Regions from separate parts of the Nocardia sp. NPDC006982 genome, predicted to be linked through region 3. Evidence: riboswitches for the same ligand, from Rfam matches in the RefSeq annotation. Region 3 holds a riboswitch; each other region holds the start of a gene.
What was found. A riboswitch is a leader RNA that binds a small molecule or an ion and turns the genes downstream of it on or off. The one in region 3 is predicted to bind S-adenosylmethionine.
Positions count from the first base shown of each region.

Region 1: linked by a shared signal. The riboswitch ahead of ACFYOW_RS36185 (rhodanese-like domain-containing protein) and the one ahead of ACFYOW_RS34300 (aminotransferase class V-fold PLP-dependent enzyme) in region 3 are both predicted to bind S-adenosylmethionine.
Region 2: linked by a shared signal. The riboswitch ahead of ACFYOW_RS32360 (homoserine O-acetyltransferase) and the one ahead of ACFYOW_RS34300 (aminotransferase class V-fold PLP-dependent enzyme) in region 3 are both predicted to bind S-adenosylmethionine.

Region 1 covers NZ_JBIAFV010000013.1:66,125-72,027, reverse strand. Annotated here, with positions in the region: gene ACFYOW_RS36200 (amidohydrolase family protein) at 92-964, opposite strand; gene ACFYOW_RS36195 (FAD-dependent oxidoreductase) at 1,089-2,504, opposite strand; gene ACFYOW_RS36190 (hypothetical protein) at 2,861-3,316, shown strand; SAM riboswitch class IV at 3,382-3,498, shown strand; gene ACFYOW_RS36185 (rhodanese-like domain-containing protein) at 3,513-3,929, shown strand; gene ACFYOW_RS36180 (O-succinylhomoserine sulfhydrylase) at 3,926-5,140, shown strand; gene ACFYOW_RS36175 (hypothetical protein) at 5,262-5,903, opposite strand, start outside.
Region 2 covers NZ_JBIAFV010000010.1:67,472-73,374, reverse strand. Annotated here, with positions in the region: gene ACFYOW_RS32375 (NADP-dependent isocitrate dehydrogenase) at 1-785, opposite strand, end outside; gene ACFYOW_RS32370 (MFS transporter) at 1,075-2,562, opposite strand; gene ACFYOW_RS32365 (TetR family transcriptional regulator) at 2,695-3,438, shown strand; SAM riboswitch class IV at 3,482-3,592, shown strand; gene ACFYOW_RS32360 (homoserine O-acetyltransferase) at 4,024-5,136, shown strand; gene ACFYOW_RS32355 (TetR/AcrR family transcriptional regulator) at 5,152-5,841, opposite strand.
Region 3 covers NZ_JBIAFV010000011.1:190,757-196,659, forward strand. Annotated here, with positions in the region: gene ACFYOW_RS34280 (Pls/PosA family non-ribosomal peptide synthetase) at 1-1,198, opposite strand, end outside; gene ACFYOW_RS34285 (MarR family winged helix-turn-helix transcriptional regulator) at 1,316-1,738, opposite strand; gene ACFYOW_RS34290 (DHA2 family efflux MFS transporter permease subunit) at 1,820-3,247, shown strand; gene ACFYOW_RS34295 (LysE family translocator) at 3,292-3,927, opposite strand; SAM riboswitch class IV at 4,041-4,154, shown strand; gene ACFYOW_RS34300 (aminotransferase class V-fold PLP-dependent enzyme) at 4,201-5,523, shown strand; gene ACFYOW_RS34305 (YbaB/EbfC family nucleoid-associated protein) at 5,790-5,903, shown strand, end outside.

The DNA of each region.
Region 1 (5,903 bases), on a different contig from region 3:
ACGATCAGCACGATGATGGCTCCTACTACGGCCAGGATGATGGCAAATGAGCAGAAAGCGCGGCGACGACCGGCCCACGGCCGGGTCGTACTCACTCGATGGCGGGGAACGGAATCGTATCGGCTGGTTCGAGTTTCGGTAGCTCATCGCGCCGCAGCGGCAGGGTCGGCTGCTCGGTGCGGTGGATCGGCAGGGTCGGCGTCGGATCGGCCTGGATCGCCCGTTCGCGGGCGGGCAGTCGATAGAACGCCCGCGCGTTGTCCTCCAGCACCTTGAACATATCGGTGCCCACCACATCGCAGATCAGGTCGACATCGGAATCCCGGAACGGTCGCCCCGCGCGGGTGCCGGGCAGATCGGTGCCGAACATCAGCGCCTCGGGATTGACCGCGTGGATCCGGCGCAGCGTATCGGCCACTTTCATGTGCACCCGACCGAAGCCGGTCGCCTTCACCCGCGCACCGCGATCCACCAGATCCAGCAGATACGGCAGACCCTCCTCGGACATGCCGAGATGGTCGATGGAGAAAACCGGCAGCTTCGAGATCACCGGCTGCATCGAGGTGAGCATGTTGCCGTCGATATACATCTCGACATGCCAGCCGACGAGGTCGTGCGCGCGCAATGCCTGCAGCGTCATCGCGGTGATATCCGGGGCCGCGCGCTTGACGTTGAACCGAAGCGCACGCACACCGATCCGGTCGAGTTCGATGATCTCTTCGTCGGTGGCGTCGGGGTCCAGCGCGGTGACGCCGACCCACCCTTCGCCGAGCTCGGCCAGCGCCGCTTTCAGATAGGTCTGATCGGTGCCTTGAAAGGATCCGCTGACCACGGCGCCGCCGCCGACATCGAAGCGCGACATACGCTTTCGATAATCGGCGATGGTGAACGGGTCGGGCAGGTAGCCCTCGTTCTCGGCCAGCGGGAACCGCGGGTCGAAGATGTGGAGATGGGCATCGAACACTTGTACAGAATGCCTCAGAGACGGAATTTCCGCTGCGGCAGACCCGACAGATTTTGTGCTGCCGCAGCCGTGTCGGATTGTCGAGAACCACAGGAGGTGACGATCACCCCCCGTGGCGTTCGCACTAGACCTTGTGCGGCTCGCTCGCGCGCAGCATGTCCTCGCGCTCGACGACCTTGACGCGCTCGCGGCCCTCCGGCTCGCCGAGGGCGCGCTCGTGTGCGTCGAGGCGGTACCAGCCCTGCCAGGTGGTGAACGGGATGCCCTTGCTCTCCAGGAATTCGGTGACCGCATCCAGTTCCGGCTTCGCGGCCGGGGTGAAGTTCACGCTGTCGTCGAGCAGGCAGGCAACGGTCTCGTTGGCGTCACCCTTGGTGTGGCCGATGAGGCCGACCGGACCGCGCTTGATCCAGCCGGTGACGTAGGTGGCGGGCAGATAGCGGTCCGCACCGTCGGCATCCTCGTCGGCCAGGACGCGTCCGGCCTCGTTCGGAACGACACCGGCCTGATCGTCGAACGGCAGGTTGGTGAGGTTCTGCGACAGGTAACCCACGGCGCGGTAAACGGCCTGGACGTCCCAGTCCTTGAACACGCCGGTGCCCTTGACATTGCCGGTGCCGTCGAGCTGGGTGCGCTCGGTGCGCAGGCCGGCGACCTTGCCGTCCTCGCCGAGGATCTCGGCCGGGGACTCGAAGAAGTGCAGGAACAGCTTGTGCGGGCGGTTACCGACATCGCGGATGGCCCACTGCTCGAGGGTGTTGGCGATCATGTCGACCTGCTTGGAGTGCCTGCGCGCGGCCTCGGAGCCCTCGTCGTAGTCGATGTCCTCGGGATCGACGATGACCTCGATGGTCGGGGAATGGTCGAGTTCGCGCAGCTCGAGCGGGGTGAACTTGGCCTGCGCCGGGCCGCGGCGGCCGAAGACGTGCACCTCGACGGCCTTATTGGCCTGCAGTCCGTTGTAGACGTTCGGCGGGATCTCGGTCGGCAGCAGTTCGTCGCCGGTCTTGGCCAGCACGCGCGCCACGTCGAGTGCGACATTGCCGACACCGAGGACCGCGACCTTCTCCGCCTCCAGCGGCCAGGTGCGCGGCACGTCCGGATGCCCGTCGTACCAGGACACGAAGTCCGCGGCGCCGTAGCTGCCGTCCAGGTCGATGCCGGGGATGGGCAGCGCGCGGTCGGCGTTGGCGCCGGTGGAGAAGATCACCGCGTCATAGAACGTGCGCAGATCGTCGAGGGTGATGTCGGTGCCGTAGTCGATATTGCCGAGCAGGCGGACCTGCGGTTTGTCCAGCACCTTGTGCAGGGCGGTGATGATGCCCTTGATGCGCGGATGGTCCGGCGCGACGCCGTAGCGGATCAACCCGAACGGCGCGGGCATGCGCTCGTACAGGTCGATGCTCACCTCGGCATCGGACTTCATCAACGCGTCGGCGGCGTAGATTCCGGCCGGGCCCGCGCCCACGATCGCGATGCGAAGCGGGCGAGACCCCGCGGTGTGCGCGTCAGGCCCGGAGGAGGCAGCTTGCGTAACCACGGAGGGCCCGCGCACACCGCTAGTCGACTCAGCACTCTGTTCGGTCATCTTTTACGCGCACCCTTATGGTCGAAACAATTGACGGCGTCAGTCTTAGCTTAGGCTAACTTGACGCACCCTCTCGGTCGCATCTGCTGATGCGAACAGGCGGCCATCTCGGCTATGACAGCCACGCCGCAGTCTCGCGATTCTATCGGTGGCACAGCGCGCACCCTGCGGCGGTGCGTACACCGGGTGTTTGCTGCCCCCGGCCCACCTACCGTGACTACCCGCTCTGCGCACATCTATCAAATCCGCGCGGCGCAGGTTCCGGGGCCGAATGCCGGATACCGCCGTCCACCAGGGATGATCGACCCATGACAGAGCAGCAGGGCACCGATGAAGAACCCGTAATCGAGGTCGATCAGACCGATCGTCGCTCCATCGCGCCGTTCATCGCGGCGGCCGTCTTCGCCGCTGTCGTGCTGGTCGCGATCGTGCTCGGTGCGGTGCTTTCGCCCGCTGAGAAAAATGTCACAGAATCGGACAAGATCGCGGCCGCGGTGCAGCGCTACGCAGAGGCCCGCGCCACCACCGACAACACGCCGCCGCCGGGCGTGGCCTGTCAGGGCTTCGACGAGAGCAAGACGCCGCTCGCCGGTCAATTCGGCGGGGCCGCGGCCGGAAAGTCGATCAAGGTCACCAAGATTGAGAATGCGATGGTCGACGGCGATAAAGCCAAGGCGACGGTGACCATCGCGGTCGAGGGCCGGGAGACCCCGGCAACCTGGAATCTGACCCGCTCCCAAGACCGATGGATCGTCTGCGGTTGATTCCTTCTGCGCGGTGCGAACTGGGGTTTGACATGGCGGCCCCTGCCCAGGCAATCTCATTTTCGGGTCATGAGTACCAGCGCCAAGCCCCGGCTGGCTGGTCGGCAACCCTCCTCCGCGGTGGGGTGCTCCGGGTGACGACCTGGCCGCGCACCGAAACCCAGGTGCGGCAAGCGTGGATTCACAGGAGGATCGCATGACATATGCCGGTGACATCACCCCACAGCAGGCGTGGGAGTTGTTGCAGGACAATCCCGAAGCTGTCTTGGTAGACGTGCGCACCGAGGCCGAATGGCGTTTCGTCGGTGTGCCGGATACGACCTCGATCGAACGGCCGACGGTGCTGATCGAATGGGTCGACAGCAACGGCGCCCGCAACGGTGAGTTCGTCGAGCAGCTGACCAAGGCGCTGGAGGGTCGCGATCCGGCTGCGCCCGTCGTCTTCCTCTGTCGCTCCGGACAGCGTTCCATCGGTGCGGCGGTCGCCGCGACCGGGGCCGGCATCGCCCCGTCGTTCAATGTGCTGGAGGGCTTCGAAGGCCCGATCGATGAGCTCGGACATCGCGGCGGCTCCGGCTGGCGCGCCATCGGCCTGCCCTGGCGGCAGTCATGATCACCGGCGGTTCGTTCGACAAGCCACTGCCCGAGGGTGTCGGTCCCGCGACGCTCGGCGTGCGAGGTGGCCTGCGCCGCTCGGGATTCGAGGAGACCGCTGAGGCGCTGTACCTGTCCTCCGGTTTCGTCTATGAGAGCGCCGAGGCGGCCGAGGCGGCGTTCACCGGCGATATCGAGCATTTCGTCTACTCCCGCTACGGCAACCCGACGGTCGCCATGTTCGAGGAGCGCCTGCGTCTGATCGACGGCGCCGAAGCATGTTTCGCTACCGCGAGCGGCATGTCGGCCGTATTCACCGCGCTAGGTGCGCTTTTGGGCTCGGGCGATCGACTTGTGGCCGCGCGCAGCCTGTTCGGCTCGTGCTTCGTGGTGTGCAACGAGATTCTGCCGCGCTGGGGTGTGGAGACGGTCTTCGTCGACGGCGATGATCTGGATCAGTGGGAGCAGGCGCTTTCGGTGCCGACCCAGGCCGTGTTCTTCGAGACACCGGCCAATCCGATGCAGACCCTGGTCGACGTGCGCCGGGTGACCGAACTCGCGCATGCCGCAGGCGCGAAAGTGGTGCTGGACAACGTCTTCGCCACGCCACTGCTGCAGCGCGGTTTCGAACTCGGTGCGGATGTGCTGGTGTATTCGGGCACCAAACACATCGATGGTCAGGGCCGGGTGCTCGGTGGTGCGATCCTCGGCGCCCAGGACTACATCGACGGTCCGGTGAAAAACCTTATGCGCCATACCGGTCCGGCGCTGAGCCCGTTCAACGCATGGACCCTGCTCAAGGGTTTGGAGACGATGCCGCTGCGCGTGCGTCACTCGACCGAATCCGCACTGCGCATCGCCCGCTTCCTCGAGGGCAACAAATCCGTCTCGTGGGTGCGCTACCCGTACCTGGACTCGCATCCGCAGTACGACCTGGCGACCAGCCAGATGAGCGGCGGCGGCACCGTGGTCACCTTCGAACTGAACGCGCCGGAGGCCGAGGCCAAGAAGCGCGCCTTCGAGGTCCTCAACCGCCTGCGCATCATCGATATCTCCAACAACCTCGGCGATTCCAAAACCCTCATCACCCACCCCGCCACCACAACCCACCGCGCCATGGGCCCCGAAGGCCGCGCCACCATCGGCCTGTCCGATGGTGTCGTCCGCATCTCGGTTGGACTGGAGGATGTCGAGGATTTGCTGAGCGATCTGGACCATGCGCTCAGCTAGATGTATGAGGCTGTGCTGTCGGTAACGCCGGTGTGGAGTCGGCTGGCTGGTGGCTGGTTTCCGGCGACGGCCGCCGCCATCGGGGATGCGGCGCGCTCTATCGCGCCGCATTGCTGATCACCTAATTCGCAGGTTTCAGAGAGTTCTGCGCCCATTTAGTCGTCCCCTCGGGCGCGTTGAGCGTGTCGATCAGCTCCACGGCCGAAAGCATCAGGACCGGCCCCCCGGCGACAATTGTCCCCAGAACGCCGCCGATCCCCGCACCGGCGATCGCGGCAGGTATGCAGCCCACCGCGAACAGCGGCAAACCCACAATGCATCCGGTAACGCCCCCGACGACCAGACCGATCACGGTGCCGACGAATGTGCCGAGCGTGGCGGCGAGCCCCAATCGGGTCGAGAACTCCGCCATCGCAGCCTGGTTCTCGACGGGCGATGCGACCGGCGCGGCAGCGGGTCGCAGCTCACCGGGCGTCAACCTCAGCTCCTTCGCGTCTTTGCTGAGTGCGGAGTCGACGGTGAGCACCTTGTCGCCCACGGTGATTCGCGTTGGCACGACCAGCACGGGTGCGCCGCTCTCATCGCGAATGGTGAACGAGCTGTGATCGTGGTCGAGTACGAAGGTCCCTCCAGATAGCGTGGTTGTCACAACACGTTCCACCGAGGTGACCTGGTACTCGATGTCATGTTCGGCGGATGCTTCCGCGTGGGCGGTTACCGGCGCGATTGCCGCAACGCATGCGATACCGATCGCCGCGATGCG
Region 2 (5,903 bases), on a different contig from region 3:
TCCCACTTCATGGAGGAGGCGACCATATCGTCGATCAGGCGGTGCTCATAGGTGAGGCCCGCCGCGTCGAACTGGGTCTTGAACTCGGCCTCGAACACCTCCTGGAAGGTGTCCTTGAACATGCCGTCGTAGGCCTTCAGGATGGTGTTCTTGGTCGACATGTAGACCGGGTAGTTCTGCTGCAGGCCGTAGTTGAACGAGGCCCGCGCGAAGTCCTCGATGGACTTCTTGAAGTTGTACATACCCATCACGACGCCGCCGTCCTCGGGCATCTTCACGACCTCGTGCACGATCGGCTCGCTGCCGTCGTCGGGGGTGAAGGTGAGGGTGACGGTGCCGCCCTGGAATACCTTGAAGTCGGTGGCGCGGTACTGGTCGCCGAACGCGTGACGTCCGATGATGATCGGCTTGGTCCAGCCGGGGACCAGACGCGGCACATTCGAGATGATGATCGGCGCGCGGAAGATGGTTCCGCCGAGGATGTTGCGGATGGTGCCGTTGGGCGAGCGCCACATCTTCTTCAGGCCGAATTCCTCGACCCGGGCCTCATCCGGAGTGATCGTGGCGCACTTGACGCCGACACCGTGCTCCTTGATCGCATTCGCGGCGTCGATCGTGACCTGGTCGTCTGTCTTGTCCCGATATTCGATGCCGAGGTCGTAATACTCGAGGTTCACATCGAGATACGGGTGGATCAGCTTGTCCTTGATGAACTGCCAGATGATCCGGGTCATCTCGTCGCCGTCGAGTTCGACGACGGTGCCTTCAACCTTGATCTTGGACATGGATCTTCGTGTCCTCCTAGGATGGTGCCCTTATTGCACGGCCAGGCGAACACGCTTGTGAGCGGACCCCAGCTGTTCCAACAGACAACGTATATGTCCCGCGTTGTCCGCGAGACGAGTGGTGCAAACAAGACAAGCGTACTGCTGCCATTGTTCTCACCGCGCGGGCAGCCCCCCATGTGAAGCTGCCCGAAATTGTTACCGACAAGTAGGTCGGCGGTGCCGACACCCTGCCGAAATAGCGATGTCCGGGCATCCCAACGGATACCCGGACATCGCTATTTCAGGATCACACCGCGACCGGAATCCGCGCCTCTTCCTCGGATCCCTCGATCAGATTTTCCGGCTTGTCCCGAATCATCAACGCGATCACCGGAATCGCCGCGAGGAAGAATCCGGCGCCAACATAGAACGCCACGTCGTAGCTGTGGATCGAAGCGCGGGCCATCAGGTTGTCCACCGTCGGATTGTTCTGCGCGAAGGTCTTGGCCGTCTGCACCGAGATGGTGGTGAGCAGTGCGGTGCCCACCGCGCCGCCGACCTGCTGTGCCGCATTCAACAGCGCACTGGCCACACCCGAGTCCGCCTCCTCGACCTGATGCAGCGCGACGGTCTGCATCCCGACGAACAGCGGGCCCATACCGAGCGCGATCAGCACCTGCGCCGGCAGCACACCGGCCGCGTAGCTGTCGCCGTAGCTCAGCTGCGCCAGCCACACCAGACCGAGCACACCGAGCACGGCCCCGGCCACCATCAGCGGGCGCGGGCCCAGCTTCGGCAGCAGCGCGCTGGTGACACCGGCGGAGATCGCGATGCCCGCCGGGAACGGCAGGAAGGCGAAACCGGCCTTCAGCGACGAGTAGCCGAGGGTGATCTGGAAGTAGTAGCTCAGGAACAGGAACATCGCGAACATCGCGATCGGGATCAGCAACGCGGCCAGGAAGGCGCCACCGCGGTTGATCTCACCCGGAATATGCAGCGGCAGTAGCGGATTCGACGAGCGACGCTCGATGGCGACGAAGGCGATCAGCAGAGCGACGCCGATGACGAGCAGCCCGAGGGTGCTGCCGGCCAGCCAGCCGTCCTCGGCGGCGCGGCTGAATCCGTACACGATGGCGATCAGACCGAGCGTCACGGTGACGGCGCCGGGCACGTCATAGCCGGCGGTGCGCGGTGTCGGCACATCCTTCACCACGAAAGCCAGGGCGCCGAGCAGCGCGAGCAGTGCGATCGGGGTATTCACCAGCAGGCACCAGCGCCAGGAGGCGTATTCGGTCAGCGCGCCACCCGCGATCAGGCCGAGTGCCGCACCACCCGCGGAGATACCGGCGAAGACGCCGAACGCGGTCGCGCGCTCCTTGGCCTCGGTGAAGGTCACCGAGAGCAGTGACAGTGCCGCGGGCGCGAGCAGCGCCGCGAACGCACCCTGCAGTGCCCGTCCGGCGAACAGCTCCGCACCGTTCTGCGCCAGACCCGCCACCGCGGACGCACCGGCGAAGCCGACCAGGCCGACGATGAAGATCCGACGCCGCCCGACGTAGTCGGCCAGCCGTCCGCCGAGCAGCAGCAGACCGCCGAAAATCAGCGTGTAGGCGGTCAGCATCCACTGCCGATTGCCGTCGCTGATGTCGAGATCCTGCTGGGCGAAGGGCAGCGAGATGGTCACGATGGTGGCGTCGAGAACCACCATGAGCTGGGCCAATGCGATCACCCCCAAGGCCCACCAGCGTGCCGAACTCGTTTGCTTCTCCAGAACTTCCACCGCAGTCTCGCTCACCTTGGTCTCCTCGTCCGACGTTCGTGCAGCCATCCTGTCATTGGCAGACATTTGTCGTCAAGAGAAAAATGTCGCACTACGACATTTGACTGTTAAGGACACAAACCGTCCCGATTGCGTTAACATGAGGCCATGCTCGAGTCATCGACGCCGATCGGCGCGAGCGCCACAGCCGAGGACGCTGTGCGCGCCCCAGCGAACCCAGGGCCCAATGCGTCCGGCGGTCCGGGGTTGCGCGAGCGCAAGAAGCAGCAGACCCGGTTGCGCATCATCGAGGTGGCGCTCGACCTGTGCGACGCACAGGGATTCGACGCGACGACGGTCGAACAGATCGCGGACCGCGCGGATGTTTCCCCGCGCACGATCAACCGGTATTTCGACAGCAAAGAGGCCATCGTCCTCGGGCCGGTCAAGGACTTCGGACTCGCGATCGCCGAATGCCTGCGCGGACTCCCGGTCACTGGCAATGAGCTGCAATCGCTGCGCGAGGCCTTCCTGCTGGTCGTCGACCAAGCCGCGGTGAATGTCGAGGGACCGCTGTCGTTCCGGCGCTTCCAGCAGATGCAGCGGATCCTGCGCAGCAGTCCGACGGTCAGTGCGCAGAGCATGGAACTGGCCGACGATAAGAACGCCGCGATCGCCGACGTGATCGCCGAGCGACTCGGCACCCAGCCCGACGCGCTACCGGTACGACTGGTCGTCGGCGCCTGGCAGCTGATCGGCCACCTCAGCATGGAGTGCCAGAACTCGATCTTCGACGAGGAAGACACCGCCGCGGCCGCCGCGGAGGCCCGCACCGGATTCACCACGTCGTTCGACGAGTTCATGCGTGTATGCACCGGGCAGCCCGCGACCGAACCGGCGGACAACCGGTAACGGATTTCAATCGCCGACCGCGCGCCGGTTACCATGTCCGTCAGGTCATGAGTGCCAGCGCGAAGCCCCGGCTTGCTGGACGGCAACCCTCCAGCAGCGGTGGGGTGCTCCGGGTGATGACCGGGCTCTCGATGGTCGAGAGCAAGCGCGCACTTCAGGAGGTATTTCCGATGAGTTGTTGTCCGTTACCCAGATCCCGATAAGACCTGCTGGCGAACAACCCTTTGGAGCACGACATGAGTGACCCCATCGCGTCCGCGGCCGCACTCCCGGTCTACCGGACCACGGCCCGGTTCAGTCGGGTAGCTAACATCGAGGATGTGCGTCCCCTCGTGATTCCCCCGGCATCGGCGACGCACTGTCCGCGGCGGGCTGTTTTCACGGCGGCGACGACGTGAGCGAGCGTAAGCGAGTGAACCAAAAACACAGCCGAGCATCGCTCGGTCATGGCGGAGCCGAGCGCCAGCGAGGCGGAGTCATGAGCGAGCGAACCATCGACACAGCACCCTCGGTCGCGACGGAGCCGAGCGCCGGCGAGGCGGAGTCGTGACCGTGACCGACCCCAGTACCGCGCGTTCGTCCGCGGTGGCCCTGCCACCGCCGGACGGGAGGCTCGGCATCATTGCCATCGGGGACGTGCGGCTGGAGACCGGCGCGGTCATCCCGGACGTTCATCTGGCCGTCCAGCGCTGGGGTGAGCTCTCCCCCGCACTGGACAACGTGGTGCTCGTCGAGCACGCGCTGACCGGCGATTCGCATGTCGTCGGGGTGCCCGACGATATCCATCCGCTGCCCGGCTGGTGGGACGGCATGGTCGGGCCGGGCGCACCGGTGGATACCGACGAATGGTGCGTCATCGCGACGAATGTGCTCGGCGGCTGCAAGGGCAGCACCGGCCCCTCGACGCTGGCACCGGACGGAAAGCCTTGGGGTGCAAGGTTTCCGGAGATATCTATCCGCGATCAGGTGACCGCGGAAGCGGCGCTGCTCGATCTGCTCGGCATCGAACGCCTGGCCGCCGTCGTCGGCGGTTCGATGGGCGGCATGCGGGTGCTGGAGTGGATGGTCGGCGCGCCGGAGCGGGTCGTATCCGCACTGGTACTTGCCGTCGGCGCACGCGCCACCGCCGACCAGATCGGCACGCAGACAACGCAAATCGCCGCCATCAAGGCCGATCCGGACTGGCAGGGCGGCGACTACCACGACACCGATCGCGCCCCGACGACCGGCATGGGCATCGCCCGCCGCATCGCACACCTGACCTACCGCACCGAGGGCGAACTCGATCACCGCTTCGAGAACAATGCGCAGGGCGACGAGGATCCGCGCAACGGCGGCCGCTACGCGGTACAGAGCTATCTGGACCACCAGGCCGAAAAGCTTTGCAGCCGTTTCGATCCCGCCACCTACGTGCTGCTGACCGAGGCGATGAACCGGCACGATATCGGCCGCGGGCGCGGCGGCATCGCGGCCGCCCTCGCCGCCACCCCGGTACCGTGCGTGGTCGGCGGCGTCGACTCGGATCGCTTGTACCCGTTGCGAACTCAACAGGAACTGGCCGACGGACTGCCGGGCTGCGAGGGCCTGGAGATCGTGCACTCCCGCGACGGCCACGACGGCTTCCTCACCGAAGCCGCCGCCGTATCCAAGCTGCTGACCGAGACAATGCGGTTGGCGCGAGTCGGTCGCAACGGCTGAAAGTTCGGCGTCCCATCATTCGGTTGACTGTGCGGCGGGGGCTCCGACGAGCAGTTGGACGATGGAGTGGACGAAGCCTTCCAATCGCTCGCGCGGATACTCGTCCGGCGCGCTGACCGCGAGCCTGCCGAGCATCTCGGCGACGCTCAACACCGAGTTGGTAAGTAGTGCGGAATCCATTCCCGCCCAACGAGGATCGAGTGCGATGCCCATACTGACCAGGGATTCGGCCTGGGTGAAGATACCGGTGCGGGAATCGGCTAGTGCCGCACGGTATTCGTCGGGGGCGCTGCCGGGAGTGGCGAGGATCAGGCGCCAGCGCGTCGGATTCTCCAGTGCGACACCGACGAACGCTTCGACCGTAGCCGAGGCCGCAGTCACCGGATCGGTACCGAGCAGATCGGTGGGCAGGGTCGCGGCGACCTGCTCGAGACCGCGTTCGCGTTCGCGTTCCAGCAGTGCCGCAACGAGTTCCGCGCGAGTCTTGAACACGGTGTACAGCACCGGTTTCCCGACGCCCGCCTCCTGCGCGACCGCCTCCATGCTCAGCTGGTGCAACTCCACCCTGCTCAACACCGCGTAGGCGGCGTCGAGCAGTTGGACGCGGCGCTCCTCGGGAGGTAGGCGTGGCGCGTATCGCCGTCGCGGCCGGTCCGGCGCGGTGCGCGATTCCGTCACTGTCGATTCACCTCCATTCGCGTCCATCCTGTCAGCATCGGCCTCCGGTTATGGAATCCATCCGAGAACAAATGCTACGCGACCGTTGT
Region 3 (5,903 bases):
GAACCAGGTCGCCGCTGCGGTAGGCGCGCTCCCAGCCGAGTGACGGTAGCGGAGCGTACTTTTCGGCGTCCTTGGCCGGATCGAGGTAGCGGGCCAGGCCGACGCCGCCGATCACGAGTTCACCGGATTCGCCCTCGTCCACCGGATTTCCGGCGGCATCGACGACGGCAAGATCCCAGCCGTCCAGCGGTAGTCCGATCCGGACCGGGAAGCCCCCGTCGAGCAACGCCGCACAGGCGACCACCGTTGCTTCGGTGGGGCCGTAAGTATTCCAGACTTCGCGTTCCGAATCCTCTTTGCCGGCAAGGCGTTCGGCAAGTTCGGGCGGCACCGCCTCGCCGCCGAAGATCAGCAGCCGGACCGGGTCGAGCGCCTCGGTGGGCCAGGTCGCGGCGAGTGTGGGAACCGTCGAGACGATGCTGATTTCGCGGCGCACCAGCCAGGGACCGAGATCCGCGCCGGTGCGGACCAGGGCGCGCGGCGCGGGCACAAGACACGCGCCGTTGCGCCAGGCCAGCCACATTTCCTCGCAGGAGGCGTCGAAGGCGACCGAGAGCCCGGCGAGAACCCGGTCGCCCGGACCGATCGGGGCATTCGGCAGGAACAGGCGCGCTTCCGCGTCGACGAAGGCGGCGGCGTTGCGGTGGGTGACCGCGACGCCCTTCGGGGTTCCGGTGGATCCGGAGGTGAAGATGATCCACGCGTCGTCGCCGGGGGTGGGGCGAACGGTCGAGGCATCAGCGGACTCTGGCCGTTCGACGGCTGTCGGCTCGATGCCTGCCGCGGTCACGATCGCGGTGACGCGGGCCTCACCGAAGACGAGCCGGGCGCGCTCGTCCGGATCGTCGGCGTCCACCGGGACGTAAGCCGCCCCGGCAAAAAGAATCGCCAGAATAGTGACGTAAAGCTCATGTGTGCCGGATGGCATCCGCACGCCGACGCGGTCGCCGGGACGCACACCCGCCGCGGTCAAGCGCATGACTCCGGCGTCGATTTCGGCCAGCAATTCGGTGTAGCTGAGCGCTACGCGACCGTCATCGATCGCGGGTGCCTCCGGATGGGCTTGCGCGGTGCTGTTGAGGATGTCGACAAGGGTCCTGGCCTGCGGCGCGAGTGCGGCGCGTAGCAAGGGTTCGGGGGTGCGGAGCCCGTCGGTCGGGTCTGTGCCCGCCGCGGTGTCGACCTGCGGCCGCAGCATCACGTCCTGCCCACCTCTCATAGACCTGCCTTGCGCTTCCTCGTTGTTGTTTCACAGCAGGGTTACCAGTGGGCAAACGCCATGGTGACCAACTGTCTACGGTACCTGCGGTATCGGTCAGAGTTCTTCGCCCAGTGCTTTCAGCGCAAGGCGGTGCAGGGTCTGCCGCTCGTCCTCGTCGAGGCGGTACAGCACCCGCTCGGCGGCCTCTTCGATGAGTTCGTCGGTCTTGCGGCGTTCGGCGCGTCCGGTCTGGGTGATGGACAGCCGGTATTTGCGCCGGTCCGTCGAATCGCGGGTGCGGATGACGAAACCGGACTCCTCCAAGCCGTCGATCAGCCGGACCACCTCGCTGCGGTCGATGCCGAGCGCGGTGGAGACCTGCTGCTGGGACAGGTCGTCGAATTCCTCCAGGCAGACCAGCACCCAGTGTTCACGCAATGACGTGCCCATCTCGGCGTGTACGGCCTTGTGCAGCTTGCCGAGCGCGTAGGTCGGGAAGCGGAGCAGGCCGCGGGGGTGAATGTGGTCAGCGGGCATTCGGTAATCATATCTATTGTTGATGAGCCAGATTGTTGATAACCTCCGCAATCTAGGTTGTCTACAAATAGCGGAGGATCCATGTCGGATACTCGAACGGCCGTCGCCGCCACCGCGCCCGCACTCGAAGCCATTCCCGCGCAGGTCTGGCGGGTGGCCGGTGTGGTGGTCTTCGGCGCCGTCATGAGCATGTTGGACACGTCGCTGGTGAATATCGGGCTGAACTCCATCGCGACGGATCTCGGTGCGGCACTGGACAGTGCCCAGTGGATCGCGAGCGGGTATCTGCTTGCGCTCGCCGTCACGCTGCCGCTGTGCGGTTGGCTCGGGCGGCAATTCGGAATGGACCGGGTCTGGTTGGCCGCGCTCGCCGGATTCACGGTGACCTCGGGACTGTGCGCGCTGGCTCCGAATATCGGCTGGCTCATCGGTTTTCGGATCGCGCAGGGTCTGGCCGCGGGGCTATTGGTGCCCGCCGGGCAGACGCTGCTCGGGCAGGTCGCGGGTCCGCATCGGTTGGGCCGGGTAATGAGTGTCGTCGGCATCGCGGTGGTCACCGCGCCCGCGATCGGACCGACCATCGGCGGCGTCATGCTGGCGAACCTGGATTGGGAGTGGTTGTTCCTGATCAATATCCCGTTCGGGCTGGTGGCGTTCGTCCTGGGGCGTCGGCTGTTACCGCGGGCGCAGGCGTCGGGCAACGGCGGTCGATTCGATGCCACCGGATTCGCATTGATCGCGGTCGGGCTGTCGGCGCTGGTCTATGGGCTGGGTGAATTCGGCAGTCGCGGTAGCGTTTCCGCGCCGACGGTCTGGGTGTCGGTAGTGGTCGGGGTGTTGGCGCTCGGCCTGTTCGTGGTGCGGTCGGTGCGCGGTGGCGGCGGAAGTCTGCTCGATGTCGGAATGTTCCGGCATCCGGTATTCGCGACGGCGAATGTGGCGAACTTCTTCGCCGGTGCGTCGCTGTTCGGGGCAATGCTGTTGCTGCCGTTGTACTTTCAAGTGCTGCATCGCGACGGTCTCATCGCGACGGGTTTGCTGCTCATGTCCTTCGGGATCGGTGGCATCATCGCGCTGCCCGTCGGCGGGCGCTTGACCGATCGGTACGGCGGGGGAGTGGTCGCGGTGGTCGGCAGTGCGGTGACGGCCGCAGTCACGGTGCCGTTCGCGTTCGGCGATGCGTCGATGAATCCCGTTGTCGTGCAGGTACTTCTGTTGATCCGCGGTGTGGCGACCGGATTGACCGGGGTGCCGATCATCGCTGCGGCCTACGCCGCGGCGCGGCCCGATCAGCTGCCGGATGCGGCATCGTTCGTGAATATTCTGCAGCGGGTCGGCGGGTCGATCGGAGCGGCACTGCTCGCGGTGGTGCTGTATCGCGCGGCCGCTGCGGGATTGTCGGTGGATGCCGGGTTCCGGCACGCGTTCTGGTGGCTCACGGCCGCGTCGGTCATCTCGTTGATCGCATCACTATTGCTGTGGCGCAAAGAGATTCAGCCGAATCCGTGACGCTGTGCGCCTGGTCGGTGGCGACCGGCCAGGCGCATGCCGGATTACGCGGCGGAAGCGGCCGTGCCGATGCCGAGCGCTGCGAGTATGGCCGCGCTGATCTGTTCGAGCCGATCGCGAACCTGTGGTCGGCGCAACATGGCAACCGCTCGTGACGCCAGCACGGCGAGCAGGATCATCTCGACGGCGGCAATGGAGCATTCGATGGCGCCAAGGGCGAGGGTGTTCAGAAATGTGACATCGGTGAGGAATTGCGGCAGTACCGCCAGGTAGAACAGCCCGACCTTCGGGTTGAACATGCACGACACCAGGCCTGCGGCGAATGCCGAGCGGATCGAGGCGGGGGCCTCCGCGGCCGACTGTCCGGACGCCGCGGCGGTGCCCGCCCTGCGCTGCTTGCGGTGATCGATCAGTGCGCGAATTCCCAAGTACACCAAGTAGATTCCGCCGATGACCTTGAGCGTTCGGTAGGCCGTCGCGGACTGTTCCAGCAGGGCGGCCACCCCTGCCGCGACCACCACCGCCCACACGATCCCGCCCAATGCCGAGCCGATCGCCGCGGCAATACCGGGTCGCGCGTCCACGATCGAGAAGCGCAGCACCAGGAACGAATCCGGGCCGGGCGTGATCGACAGCAGAATGCACAGGCCGATGAAGCTGAGCAGCAGGGAAAGCGTCACCTCTCGATCAGATCGCACATCACTCGGCATTGCAAGGTTATTTATTCGACTGCATGTGTATGCAGCAATGGACCGGTTGACAGGGCGGTGCGGTATCTGCCAATCTCGGTTCAGGTCATGAGTGCCAGCGTCAAGCCCCGGCTAGCTGGTCGGCAACCCTCCTCCGCGGTGGGGTGCTCCGGGTGACGACCGGGCCGCAGCCCGACCGGGTGCGGCAAGCGCGGACTCGGATGATCACCAGATTTCGGGTCCCATAGCCGATGGGATTTTGTGATGACCGCTGTAATCGATCAGAGCTGTGCCGCCCTCGCCCGGGTCTCCGGCGACGATCTCCGAGTGCCGCTGGTACAGGGCGGAACGACCACCTACGCGAACTTCGACTACGCCGCTAGCGCACCGGCATTGGCGCAGGTCACCGACCGCGTGCAGCAGCTGCTGCCGTTCTACGCGAGCGTGCACCGCGGCGCCGGTTACGCCTCGCGGATCTCCACCGAGTGCTACGAGGCCGCACGCGGTTCGGTCACCCGCTTCCTCGACGCCGCCGACGGCCAAGTCGTGGTGTTCACCCGCAACACCACCGATTCGCTGAATCTGCTCGCCGCCTGTGTGCCCGGCGACACCGTGGTGCTGGATATCGAACATCATGCGAACCTCCTGCCCTGGACCCGGCACGGTCGTCGCGTCGTCAAGGCCGCGGCGACCGTCGAGGAGACGATCCGCCAGCTGATCGCCGAATTGTGCAGTAAGCCGGCGGCATTGCTCGCGGTCACCGGCGCGTCCAATGTGACCGGTGAGGTGCTGCCGCTCGAGCGCCTGGCCACCATCGCGCACCAGTGCGGTGCGCGCATCCTGGTCGATGCCGCGCAGCTGGCACCGCATCGTCGAATCAGCCTGCGCGCCACCGGAATCGACTACCTCGCCTTTTCCGGTCACAAGCTCTACGCACCGTTCGGCGCGGGAGTGCTTGTCGGACGCCGGGATTGGCTCGATGCCGCCGAACCTTATCTGGCGGGCGGCGGGGCGGTCCGCGAGGTCACCACTACCAGCACGGAATGGGCATCGGCACCGCAGCGTCACGAGGCCGGTTCGCCGAATGTCCTGGGCGCGGCCGCGCTCGCCGCCGCATGTGATGCGCTGTGCGCGATCGATCCGAAAACCCTTGCCGCGCATGAGCGAAGGCTCGCCGATCGCCTGCGTGCCGGGCTGTCCGCGATTGCGGGGGTCAACCTGCTGCGCATCTGGGACGACAGCCCCGACACCGTCGGCATTGTCGCCTTCACCCTGGACGGATTCGTCCCCGGACACGTCGCGGCCTATCTCTCCGCCGAACACGGCATCGGCATACGCGACGGGCGCTTCTGCGCGCACCCGCTGCTCGAGCGTCTCGGCCTGGACGGTGCGCTGCGTGCCAGCATCGGCCTCGGCACCAGCTCCGCCGATGTGGATCGGCTGGTCGAGGCCATCGCTACTCTCGTCGACAAGGGTGCGTCGTGGAATTACGCCAGTACTGACGGACTTTGGAACCCGACACCGGAGACCCGCCCCTTCGCCCACCCCGAAACCAACGATGGCGCCGCGCCCTGCTCGATCGGCTGATCCGAGCCGTCGGCTCGGTCGTAGCTGCCGCCCGGCATTGGGCTGACGCGGTCCGAGGACCGGATGAACTTATGGCCAGCGGACGAACGTGCGCGGAGCCTGGGCGGCGGATTCGGCCAGGTCGGCATGATCCGCCGGCGTGCAGAATTCGCTCTGAAGAATTCACCAAACAATTTGCGGTACCGCGGAACCGCCGCTCCATCCCTTGCGTCTAGAAAAGTGATGGCACTCGTCCGGCCGGGGCGGGGGTACGGAAAGGCGGCTGAATGAATTCGGCAGAGCGGGACACGCTCCAGTCCTGGACGGACGGGATGCGCGGCCGAATCGACCAGATGACCGATGTCTACGAGCGGCAGCTAGAGCAGTTCGGCGCGGCGAAG